3 regions of the Pseudomonas sp. TUM25319 genome follow, and region 1 is predicted to be linked to each of the others. Evidence: riboswitches for the same ligand, from Rfam matches in the RefSeq annotation. Region 1 holds a riboswitch; each other region holds the start of a gene.
The links. Region 1 has a riboswitch for cobalamin ahead of AC05QJ_RS19085 (CbtB domain-containing protein). Riboswitches for the same ligand answer to the same signal wherever they lie in the genome.

Region 2: it holds a riboswitch for cobalamin, as region 1 does, so the genes downstream of both, AC05QJ_RS14125 (ABC transporter substrate-binding protein) here and AC05QJ_RS19085 (CbtB domain-containing protein) in region 1, are expected to answer to the same signal.
Region 3: it holds a riboswitch for cobalamin, as region 1 does, so the genes downstream of both, cobO (cob(I)yrinic acid a,c-diamide adenosyltransferase) here and AC05QJ_RS19085 (CbtB domain-containing protein) in region 1, are expected to answer to the same signal.

Annotation. Positions count from the first base shown of each region.
Region 1 is NZ_CM150751.1:4,137,273-4,141,170, forward strand. It holds gene cobW (cobalamin biosynthesis protein CobW) at 1-430, opposite strand, end outside; cobalamin riboswitch at 528-728, opposite strand; cobalamin riboswitch at 934-1,137, shown strand; gene AC05QJ_RS19085 (CbtB domain-containing protein) at 1,235-1,420, shown strand; gene AC05QJ_RS19090 (CbtA family protein) at 1,432-2,124, shown strand; gene AC05QJ_RS19095 (cobalamin biosynthesis protein) at 2,124-2,549, shown strand; gene cobM (precorrin-4 C(11)-methyltransferase) at 2,578-3,324, shown strand; gene AC05QJ_RS19105 (DUF1272 domain-containing protein) at 3,393-3,638, shown strand; gene AC05QJ_RS19110 (hypothetical protein) at 3,672-3,898, opposite strand, start outside.
Region 2 is NZ_CM150751.1:2,997,887-3,001,784, forward strand. It holds gene AC05QJ_RS14115 (ABC transporter ATP-binding protein) at 1-218, opposite strand, end outside; gene AC05QJ_RS14120 (FecCD family ABC transporter permease) at 215-1,255, opposite strand; gene AC05QJ_RS14125 (ABC transporter substrate-binding protein) at 1,255-2,262, opposite strand; cobalamin riboswitch at 2,414-2,614, opposite strand; gene AC05QJ_RS14130 (thioesterase II family protein) at 2,647-3,372, opposite strand; gene AC05QJ_RS14135 (fatty acyl-AMP ligase) at 3,362-3,898, opposite strand, start outside.
Region 3 is NZ_CM150751.1:5,463,929-5,467,826, forward strand. It holds gene AC05QJ_RS24670 (cobyrinate a,c-diamide synthase) at 1-1,210, opposite strand, end outside; gene cobO (cob(I)yrinic acid a,c-diamide adenosyltransferase) at 1,207-1,818, opposite strand; cobalamin riboswitch at 1,959-2,181, opposite strand; gene AC05QJ_RS24680 (hypothetical protein) at 2,334-2,912, shown strand; gene AC05QJ_RS24685 (PQQ-dependent sugar dehydrogenase) at 2,989-3,898, shown strand, end outside.

The DNA of each region.
Region 1 (3,898 bases):
CGGCCACGGCCGGGCTGTCGACCACGGTGATGACCGCGTCGACGGTGCAGGCATTGCGGATTTCCGGCCACTGGAAGGCTTGTACCAGAGGCTTGGGCAGCGCCAGGCCGCTGGTTTCGATCAGGATATGGTCGAGATCGCCGCGACGGGCCACCAGTTCGCGCATCACCGGGAAGAACTCTTCCTGGACGGTGCAGCACAGGCAGCCGTTGGCCAGCTCGTAGACACGGCCGCTGGCCTCTTCCTCGGTGCAGCCGATGCTGCATTGTTTGAGGATCTCGCCGTCGATGCCCAGCTCGCCGAACTCGTTGACGATCACCGCGATGCGGCGGCCCTGGGCGTTGTCCAGCATGTGCCGCAGCAGGGTGGTTTTGCCCGAACCGAGGAAGCCGGTGACGATGGTGACGGGGAGTTTGGCCAGTGTTTTCATGTCGGATGCCCTTGGCAGGATGGCGGGCATGCGGGACGGGAGCCGCAGGCCGTCTGGCCTGGGCGCGTTCGCCACCGGATCACCCCGCCCGGTTGAATGTCGGAAACTGTACGAGGCAGGTCTCCTGGCTCGCGCTGTGCCCTTCAGGGCGTCACCGACGCCTTCCCGCCGTCTGGGCAGTGGCTGTGTCGATGCTGGCAGCGCCTACAGTTGCGGGGGCAGCCGCGGCCTGGCCAATAAAGGCGCACCGCGTTCCCCTCTTCGGTTCTGTACGAAAAGCCTTGATACTCGGTGATGCTGCGTTGAAAACAGCCTCGGAATGCTCATTGACAACCAGTCAACTCCGCTTCCTCGGCTGTTTTCGCCTTGCCTGACCTTCGTCTCAAGACTTTTCGTACAGAACCTAGCTCCGGCCCGCGCCGAAGAACCTCGAATCGGCAAGGCTACGCAGTGCCCGGAAGTCGGTCAACCGCTGTATTGACGGATGTCAACGCGCGTGATTTCCTAGCGCGATTCGTTTGGGTGCCTTTTTTATTACAAAAGGTGAAACGGGAAACCGGTAAAAGCCGGTGCTGCCCCCGCAACGGTAAGCGAGGAAAGCGTCTGATCCACTGTGCCAGCAGTTCGGCATGGGAAGGTGACGCCACGGTTGGAGTTGTTCATCCACCCTCGCCAGCCCGGAGACCGGCCCAGACCAGCATTGACCAAACCTGCGGTGGGCGGGCGACGTTGCAACTCCTGGGCGAGTCCGGTCAGGGGTTCTTCGCGCTTGCCTGTTGCCGATAACACCAAGAGGAAAGCGCCATGCCGATCACCACAGCCCGTCCTTCCATCGCCACACCCGTCACCCTCAGCCAGCGTATCGTCGCCGCCGTAAGCGCCTCGGTACTGGGCCTGTGCCTGGTCTACTTCGCCGGGTTCTCGCACATCGAAGCGGTGCATAACGCCGCTCACGACACCCGCCACAGCGCCGCCTTCCCCTGCCACTGAGGCCTGCCCGAATGTTCATGCGCATTGCCCGCACCGCAGGCTTCGCCGGCCTGCTGGCCGCCCTGCTGTTGACCCTGTTGCAGAGCTTCTGGGTGTCGCCGCTGATCCTCCAGGCGGAAACCTATGAAACCGCCGCCCCGGCCGCTCACGAACACGAGCATGCCGGCGCCGCCGCCACTGAAGAACATCACCACGACGCCGAAGCCTGGTCGCCGGAAGATGGCTGGCAGCGCGTGCTGTCCACCACCGGTGGCAACCTGGTGGTCGCGGTGGGCTTTGCCCTGCTGCTCGCCGCCATGTACACCCTCCGCAGCCCGGGACGCGTGGCCACCGGCGCCCTCTGGGGCCTGGGCGGTTTCGCCGTGTTCTGCCTGGCACCGAACCTCGGCCTGCCGCCCGAACTGCCCGGCACCGCCGCCGCCGACCTGGCCCTGCGTCAGTACTGGTGGGTCGGCACTGCCGCCGCCACCGCCGTGGGCCTGGCCCTGATCGTGTTCGCCGGCAACTGGCTGCTCAAGGCCGTAGGCCTGGTGCTGCTGGTCCTCCCCCACGTGATCGGCGCGCCGCAACCTGAAGTGCATGAGAGCCTGGCACCGGAGGCCCTGGAGTCGCAGTTCATCGTCGCTTCGCTGCTGACCAACGCCGCGTTCTGGGTCGCCCTGGGCCTGATCAGCGCCTGGCTGTACCGTCGCCAGGCGGCCTGATGACCGTTACACCCGGCGTAACCCCGCTGTTCGCCGGGCTGGGCTGCCGTCGCGGCAATTCGGCCAGTGCTCTGGCCAGACTGCTGCGGCAGACCCTGCAGGCCCATGACCTGCCCGTTTCCGCCCTCGCTGGCCTGGCCAGCATCGACCTCAAGCGCAACGAACCCGGCCTGCTGCGCCTGGCGGCCGACCTCGACCTGCCGCTGATCTTCTTCAGCGCCGCGCAACTGGCGCCCTTTGCCTCACGCCTGAGTCACCATTCCGCCATCGCCTTTCGCCACAGCGGCTGCCACGGCGTGGCCGAAAGCAGCGCCCTGGCCTTGGCCGAACAGGCCGGCGGCGGCATCGCGCAACTGCGCATCACCCGTATCGTGCAGGACGACATGACCCTGGCATTGGCCTGGGCACCGTCCTTTGGCGGATAATCCGCCGCCTCTCGTCCAAGGATTCGTCATGACCGTCTATTTCATCGGCGCCGGCCCCGGCGACCCGGAGCTGATCACCGTCAAGGGCCAGCGCCTGATCCGCCAGTGCCCGGTGATCATCTACGCCGGCTCCCTGGTACCCGCTGCAGTGCTCGAAGGCCACAGTGCCGAGACTCTGATCAACAGCGCCGAGCTGCACCTGCAACAGATCATCGACGCCATCAGCGCCGCCCACGCCAAGGGCCAGGACGTAGCCCGGGTGCACAGCGGCGACCCCAGCCTGTACGGCGCGATTGGTGAGCAGATCCGCCATTTGCGCGAGCTGGGCATTCACTACGAGATCGTCCCCGGCGTCACCGCCACCGCTGCCAGTGCCGCGCTGCTGGGCTGCGAGCTGACCCTGCCGGACATTGCCCAGAGCGTGATCCTCACCCGCTTCGCCGACAGCTCGCCCATGCCCGAGGGCGAGGCGCTGGCCAGCCTGGCGGCGCACGGCACGACCATGGCGATTCACCTCGGGGTCCGTCATCTGGCACGGATCGTCGAGGAACTGCGCCCGCACTACGGCGGTGACTGTCCGATTGCCGTGGTCCACCGCGCCACCTGGCCGGACCAGGACTGGGTGCTGGGCACCCTCGACGACATCGTCGGGCAGAGCGAGCGCAAGGGGTTCCGCCGCACCGCGCTGATCCTGGTGGGGCGGGTGCTGTCCAGCGACAGCTTCAGCGAGTCGGCGCTGTACCGGGCCGGACACGCGCACCTGTATCGCCCATAATGGCCACTTGCATTGCCTTCGCAGCCCCTTCAACCTAGGGCTTCGGCATATTTCAAAGGACTACCTTCATGCTTGAGCTCCGCCCCTGCTGCGAATGCTGCGCCACCGACCTGCCAGGCGACAGCCGCGATGCGATGATCTGTTCGTTCGAATGCACCTATTGCCGCAGCTGCGCGGAAGGTCAGTTGAAGGGCAAATGCCCGAACTGTGGCGGCGAGCTGCAGCCACGTCCGGCGCGGGTGGGCGAGAAGCTGACGCGCAACCCGGCGACCACGGTACGCACGGTGAAAGCCGGGGGATGCCCGGCACATTGAAACAGGGCCTGCAATGCAGGCCCTTTTTTCTGGCTAGTGCGGCTGCAGCTTGTTCTTGATCAGGCCGATGACAAAGGTCAGGATCGCTCCGCCTGCGCCACCGCCCACCACGCTGCTGATGATCGCGGCAAGATCCAGGGTGCCGGCTGCGCCAGCCTCGGCCAATGCCGGATCGCCGGTGAAGTGGGACAGGATCTGCCCGAGCACCACGCCACCGACCCCACCAAGAATCGAATTGAGCAGCGGGCCCATGCCTTGTT
Region 2 (3,898 bases), 1.1 Mb from region 1:
GCGTTGAGCAGTACCTCACCGGCGCAAGGTTTGAGCAGACCGGCCAGCAGCCGCAGCAGGGTGGATTTGCCCGAACCGTTGGGGCCGACGATGCCGAGGGTTTCGCCGGGAACCGCCTGCAAGCTCACTTCCGCCAGCAGCGGCGTGTCCTTGATCCGATAGCCCAGGCCGTTGCAGGCGAGGGCGGCACAGCGTTGCGCATCGTTGAAGGCGTTCATCGCAGGCGCTGCCCCCGGATCAGGATCAGGGCGAACACCGGTGCGCCGACCAGCGCTGTGATCACGCCGATGGGCAGCACCTGCCCCTTGAGCAGGGTGCGCGACAGCACATCGGCGGCGATCAGGAACAATGCCCCGCACAGTGCGCTCAGCGGTAGCAGGCGGGTGTGCCGCGGGCCGGCGAGCAGGCGCACGGCATGGGGAATCACCAGGCCGACGAAGCCGATGGAGCCGACGAGGGAGACCAGCACGGCGGTCATCAGCGCCGAGCAGGTCACCAGCAGCACCTGTACCCGGCGCACCGGAATGCCCAGCGCCGCCGCGGCATCGCTGCCGAAGGTGAAGGCGTCCAGTGCGCGGCGGTGCCACAGGCACAGCAGCAAGCCTGCCAGCACCACCGGCAGCGCCAGCCACACCGCCGGCCAGCGCACTCCGCTGAGGTTGCCCAGCAGCCAGAACATCAGGCCGCGGGCCTGTTCGGCGCTGGCCGAGGCGGTGATCAGGAACGAGGTGAGGGCGTTGAACAACTGCGAACCGGCGATACCGGCGAGGATGATCTGTCCGGCACTGCCGGCTCCCCGTGCGCCCCGGGCCAGCAGCGCCACCAGGGCGAAGGCGGCGAGGGCGCCGACGAACGCGCCGGCGGACATCGACAAGGCTCCGGCGCCGACCCCGATGATCGCCACCAGCACCGCGCCTGTGGACGCTCCGGCGGAAATCCCCAGCAGGTAGGGGTCGGCCAGCGGGTTGCGCAGCAGCGCCTGCAATACCACGCCGGCCATGGCCAGACCGGCCCCGCAGGCGCCGGCCACCAGGGCGCGGGGCAGGCGATAGTTCCAGATGATGCCTTCGTCGATGGGGTCGAGCAGATGCCCGGCACTCCACAACTTGTTGCCCAGCACGTCCAGCACCACGGACAGCCCGAGGCGCGTTTCGCCGATGCTGGCCGCGGCGATCACCGCCAGGGCCAGCAGGGCGCCGACCCACAGTGCATGGCCCAGCGAGCGCAGGGCGAGACGGGCAAGGGCGTGGAGCATCAACGGGCCTTCTGGCTGGCGGCGGCCAGGGCTTCGATGCCATCGATCAGGGTCAGGCTGGCCTGCATCGAGTTGGCGTCGATGATGACGATGCGGTCGTTTTTCACTGCGTCCATGTTGCGGGTGACCGGATCGTTCTTGAGGAACTCGAGTTTCTTCAGGTAATCGTCGGCGGGGAAGCGGCGGCGGTCCATGCGGGCGATCACCAGGAAGGTCGGGTTGGCCTTGGCGATGGTTTCCCAGCCCACGGTCGGCCATTCCTCATCGGACTCGATGACGTTACGCATGCCCAGGGTGTTGAGCATGAAGTCGGGAATACCCTTGCGCCCGGCCACGTAGGGGTCGATGTCGAGGTCGGCGCTGGAGAACCAGAACACCGCCGACTGGTTTTCTTCGCGGCGCTGGCCGGCGCTGGCGGTGACCTTGGCCAGACGCGCCTTGAGGTCGTTGACCACGGCATCGCCGCGCTCGCTCACGTCCATGATCTGCGCCAGTTGCTCGATGCTCTTGTACAGGCTGTCGATCTGGAACGGTTGCAGGCGGGTGCCGTCGGCGCCGCTGAGGTTGTCCTTGCCTTCGCAGTCGGACGGCATCAGGTAGGTCGGCACCTTGAGGTCGGCGAACTGCTCGCGGGTGCCGACCACGCCTTGCGGTCCGACCATCCACTCGAACTGCACCGCCACCAGGCCGGGCCGCTTGCCGATCACCGCCTCGAAGCTGGGGTCGTTGTCGGCCAGACGCTCGACCTTCGCGTTCTGCGCCTTGAAGCGTTCGGGGACATCGCTGAACCACAGCGAGGTGCCGGCCAGCTTCTGTTCCAGGCCCAGGGCATAGAACATCTCGGTACCGGACTGGCCGATGGTCACGGCGCGGGCGGGCGCCTGGTCGAAGGTCAGCTTCATGCCGCAGTTGTCCACGGTGAGCGGGTACTGGGTAGGCGCGGCGACAGCGGCGTGGTTCAGGCCGAGGCTGGCGAGCAGGGCTAGGGCGAGACGGGACGGTGACATGCGGATGCGATCTCCATTCGAACGTGTGCGGTGACACGGCACAGGTCTGGAAAACACACCCCGGAAAAACACGCGGACGCACGCCGGGCAGCCGTGAAGACGGTTGCCGTGCGCAGACGGGATGCCCTTTCCGGACACCCCGCCGGTGGGTTTGTGATGCTGCTGGCCGGCAGGTCTCCTGACTGGCGCGTCCTGGCACTGCTCCAGCCTTCCCGGGCGTGGCCCAGTGGCGTTCGATGAGGAGCAGGCTCGGCGCCTACAGTTGCGGGGGCAGTTCCGTTTTCGCGCCGGTGGGCGGCGCGCACGGATTCCCTATTAATTCCTTTCGGAAACCGGCGGGGCGCGATGGTACGGGATAGAGCGGCGCAGGGCCAGCCCCGGGCGTCAGCCCAGGGCCCGCAGCACGCTTTCGATTTGCCCCATCACCGCAAAGTGCCCGCCGTCGCTCATGCGCAGGGAGAACCCGGCACCGCTGACCCGACGCCAGGCCAGCAGCGACTCGTAGCTCACCTGGCGGTCCTCCAGCGCCCCGAAAGCCACCACGGGGATCTCCAGCGGCTGCTGGTACCGATGGCGGTAGTCGAGGATCAGTTCAAGGTCGGCCTGCAGGATCGGTACGGTGAGGTCCATCATCGCCGGGTTGTCCAGCACTTCCCTGGGCGTGCCGGCGAGGTCGGCGAGGTAGTCGCGCAGGGCGCGGTCGGTCAGCGGCGGCAGGCCGGCGCAGACTGGCAGCCAGTCCGGGCTTTGCCGTGACGCCACCAGCAGCCGCGAGGGTCGCCGGGCGCCCGCGGCCAGCAGGTGGCGGGCGGTTTCGTAGGCGAGCAGGGCCCCCAGGCTGTGGCCGAACAGCACCAGCGGTTTGTCCGGCAGCCGCTGGCACTGCTCGGCGAAGTGCCCGGCCAGCTCCGCCAGCGAGCGGGCGAAGGGCTCGCGCAGTCGCCGGGTACGGCCGGGCAGTTCCACCGCATACAGTTCGCAGCGGCCGGCCACGGCTTTTTTCCACGGGAAGAACCCCTGTGCACTGCCGCCGGCGCAGTGAAAGCACACCAGGCTGACCGGCGCCGCGTCGTCGGCCAGCCACTGCACCAGGCCCGTCTCAGGCGTCATCGAGCAGTTCCAGTTGGGCCGCCAGGTAGAGCTGGCGCATCCTGCCGCGCTGGATCTTGCCGCTGGTGGTCTTGTGGATGCTGGTGGGCTGGACGAACACGATGCGATTCAGGGTCACGCCGTGGCTGTCCGTCACCGCGCCGCGCACGGTGGCCTTGAGCTGGCGCGGATCGTCGCGCAGCCAGCGCTTGAGCTCGCGGTTCAGCTCGATGGCGGCGACCAGGGTCTGGCGCTGTTGTTCGTTGTCGTGGCTGAACACGGCGCAGCTTTGTGCCCTTGCATCGCGCAGCGCCTCGATCACCGTGTGCTCGATGTCTTCCGGGTGCAGGTTGCGGCCCTCGCAGATGATCAGGTCCTTCAGGCGGCCGCCGATGTAGAGCTGGCGGTCCTGTTCCTCGACGAAGCCCAGGTCGCCGGTGCGCAGCCAGTGGTGTTCGCTGCCGTCGTCGAGGCGCGCGCGAAAGCCTGCCTCGGTGGCCTCCGGGTTCTGCCAGTAACCGCGAGCGATGGCCGGGCCGCGCAGCCA
Region 3 (3,898 bases), 1.3 Mb from region 1:
ACACCGCTTCCGCACCGCGTCCGCCGTTGGGGCTCTGCCCGCGGGCGACCGGCTCCAGCTCGGTACTGGTCAGGGAGTGGTGATAGGTGTGCCCACGCAACGTGCCTTCCGGCAGTTCCACGGCCTGCAAGGCCAGGGCCGCGAGGCGCTTCTGCATCACCGCTTCGCCCGCCAGCAGGCCGGCCAGCTCGGCGCGCTCGCCAGCGACGTCGGTGAGGGCCTCGAGCAGGTACAGCATGCCGCCACACTCGGCCAGCAACGGCTTACCAGCCTGGTGGTGGGCGCGGATGGCGGCCAGCATCGGGGCATTGCCCGCGAGGGCATGGTGATGCAGCTCCGGATAGCCACCGGGCAAGTACAGGCTGTCGGCCTCGGGAATCGCACCGTCATGAATCGGCGAGAAGAAGCTCAGCTCCGCGCCCATGGCCCGCAGCAGATCGAGGTTGGCGCCATAGGTGAAGGCGAAGGCTTCGTCACGGGCCACCGCGATGCGCACGCCCTGCAAGCGGCGCTCGGTGGCGACCGGCTCGGGCGCGGCAAAGGCCACCGGGGGCGGCAGCGACGACTGGCAACTGTCGCCGAGGGCCTTGGCGGCGGCATCGAGACGCAGGTCGAGGTCAGTCAGCTCGCTGGCCTGGACCAGCCCCAGATGCCGGCTCGGCAGTTCGATAGCGGTTTCCCGCGACAGTCCACCGTACCAGCGCAGCCCTTCGGTCAGGCTGCCTTCCAGCAGTTGCGCATGGCGCAGCGAGCCGACACGGTTGGCCAGCACACCGGCAAACGGCAGGTCCGGCTGATAGCGCGCCAAGCCAAGGGCCAGGGCGCCGAAGGTCTGGGCCATGGCAGTGCCGTCGATCACTGCCAGCACCGGTACGCCAAAATGGCGGGCCAGGTCGGCGCTGGACGGCGTACCGTCGAACAGCCCCATCACGCCCTCGATCAGGATCAGGTCGGCTTCGGCGGCCGCCTCCCAGAGCAGGCGACGGCTTTCTTCGGCGCCGACCATCCACAGGTCGAGCTGATACACCGGCGCGCCGCTGGCGCGCTCGAGAATCATCGGGTCAAGGAAATCAGGGCCGCACTTGAACACCCGCACCTCGCGCCCCTGGTTGCGATGCAGGCGCGCCAGGGCGGCGGTGACGGTGGTCTTGCCCTGGCCGGAGGCCGGCGCGGCGATCAGCACCGCCGGGCAATGCCGGGTGTCGCTCATAGTTCGACGCCCTTCTGCGCCCGGATACCGGCCTGGAAGGCGTGCTTGATCATGCCCATTTCGGTGACGGTGTCGGCCAGTTCGATCATGTCGTCCTTGGCGCCGCGGCCGGTGACGATCACGTGCTGCATCGGCGGACGCGCCTGCAGGTCGGCGAGCACCTGGTCGAGATCCAGATAACCGTGCTTGAGGGCAATGTTCAGTTCGTCGAGGACCACGAAGCCGATGGCCGGATCCTGCAGCAGTTGCCGGGACACCGCCCAGGCCGCTTCGGCGGCGGCGATGTCGCGCTGGCGGTCCTGGGTTTCCCAGGTAAAGCCCTCGCCCATCACGTGGTAGCGCACCTGCTCGGGGAAGCGACGGAAGAACAGCTCTTCGCCGGTGGCATTGCGGCCCTTGATGAACTGCACCACGCCGCACTGCATGCCGTGGCCCATGGCCCGGGCAAGCATGCCGAACGCCGAACTGCTCTTGCCCTTGCCGTTGCCGCTGAGCACCAGCAGCAGGCCGCATTCGTTGGGGGCATTGGCGATACGCTCGTCGATCACCGCCTTCTTGCGCTGCATGCGCGCCAGGTGGCGTTCGTCACGTTCGGTGGATTCGGTCATCGGGATCTCCGCGAGCCACTGTCGGCCCAGGCTGGACCGAAATCAACGGCCAGTGGCGACAGATAAGGGATGGTGGCACACGGAACACGCGCAGAAGCCAGGCGGCGTCGCCCGGAAAACCGCGCATCACCCTCCGTGATGCCGTTGAACTGTCGCAGGCCGGTCTCCGGGCTCATGAGCGGGTAGCGAAACCCTGGCCGGGCGCCTTCCCGGGTGACGACACCCAGTGGCCATGCGCAGCCTTGACTCATTTACCGTTGCGGGGGCAGCGCCGGAATGACGCGTGCCTGACGCGCTCACCGGCTTCCCTGTTTCACCCTGTCGGCCGGCGGGCCACAGAGCACCTGAAACAAGTCGCGAAGGTTAGAGGGTTGCATCCGGAGCGTCAATGAAAGGCGCCCTGTACGGCGCGTTCGATGGCGTTTCTGTCGTCTTGTGCCACACTCTGCGCAGTGATATCAAAGTGCCACGCTTTTCCCGCTGTAGCTCGTACAACAATTACGAAGGAGAGCAGCATGCAAGGCCTGATCATCAACAACCCCAGCCTGGAATTCCTGCGCCCGGCGCTGGAGCGCTGGGGCGAGTGCATCGAGCGCTTCAACCAGGTCCTCGGCGACAACGAAGGCCCGTATTGGCAAAGCGCCCGGAGCAACCTCGGGATTCTCTCCAGCGCCCTCTGGCAAGCCGAACTGGTGACCCTGCAGGATTTCCAGAGCAAGAAGCAGCGCGACGAATGCGAACGCGGCGCCCGCTGCGACCTGCTGGTGGCCAGCCGCGACGAATCGGCGTACCTGCATGTCAGCCAGCGCTGGCCGAAAGTGGGCCGGGTCGATCTGAGCAGCGCCCTGCAGGAAGCGACCACCACGGCCCGAAGCATCGCCTATCCCAGCCAGTTGAAGATCGCCACGCTGTTCGCCAGCCCGTGCAAGCTCGGCCAGTACGCCAGCCCGGAGGAACTGCAGGACTTCGTCGACGACCTGCAAAAGCACAACGCCTGCGCGATTGCCTGGTGCTTCCCCTATGGCTACCGGAAGTTGCACGACGAACTCGGGCAGTATTACCCCGGTGTCGCCCTGCTGCTGAAACAGGCCTGACTGCACCGATTGAACCTCCGGCGTCCGCTCCACCTCTGACCTTGTAGACCGACCGGTCAAGAGAAAGGAGCGGACCATGTCTTCACTGCGCATCGCCTTGCTGCTGGCAATCACTACCGGCCTGAGCGCCTGCGGTGAAAACGCCCGCCTCCAGGTCACCGACGGCAGCGGCCCTTCGCCGCAACTGCCGGAACCGAACAAGACCCTGATCCCTACCGTGAACATCGCCCCCGCCGTCGGCTGGCCCGACGGCGGCAAGCCGACCGCCGCACCCGGCACCCAGGTGGCGGCCTTCGCCAGCGGCCTGGACCACCCGCGCTGGCTCTACGTACTGCCCAACGGCGATGTGCTGGTGGCGGAAACCAACGCCCCGCCGAAACCCGAGGATGGCAAGGGCATCAAGGGTTGGGTGATGAAAAAAGTCATGGCCCGCGCCGGCGCCGGAGTGCCAAGCGCCAACCGCATCAGCCTGCTGCGGGACGCCGATGGCGACGGCGTGGCGGAAACCCGCACGGTCTTCCTCGACAACCTCAATTCGCCCTTCGGCATGGCGCTGGTGGGCAACGATTTCTACGTCGCCGACACCGACCGGCTGCTGCGCTTCCAGTATCAGCCCGGCAGCACGTCGATCAGCGGCCCCGGCCAACCCGTGACGGACCTGCCGGGCGGACCGCTGAACCATCACTGGACCAAGAACGTCATCGCCAGCCGCGATGGCAAGAAGCTCTATGTCACCGTCGGCTCCAACAGCAACGTTGCCGAGAACGGCATGGACCAGGAGCAAGGCCGCGCGGCGATCTGGGAAGTCGACCCTGCCACGGGCCAGCACCGGATCTTCGCGTCCGGCCTGCGCAACCCCAATGGTCTGGCCTGGGAGCCCCACAGCGGGCAACTGTGGACGGCGGTGAACGAGCGCGACGAGATCGGCAGCGACCTGGTGCCGGACTACATCACTTCGGTGCGCGACGGTGGCTTCTATGGCTGGC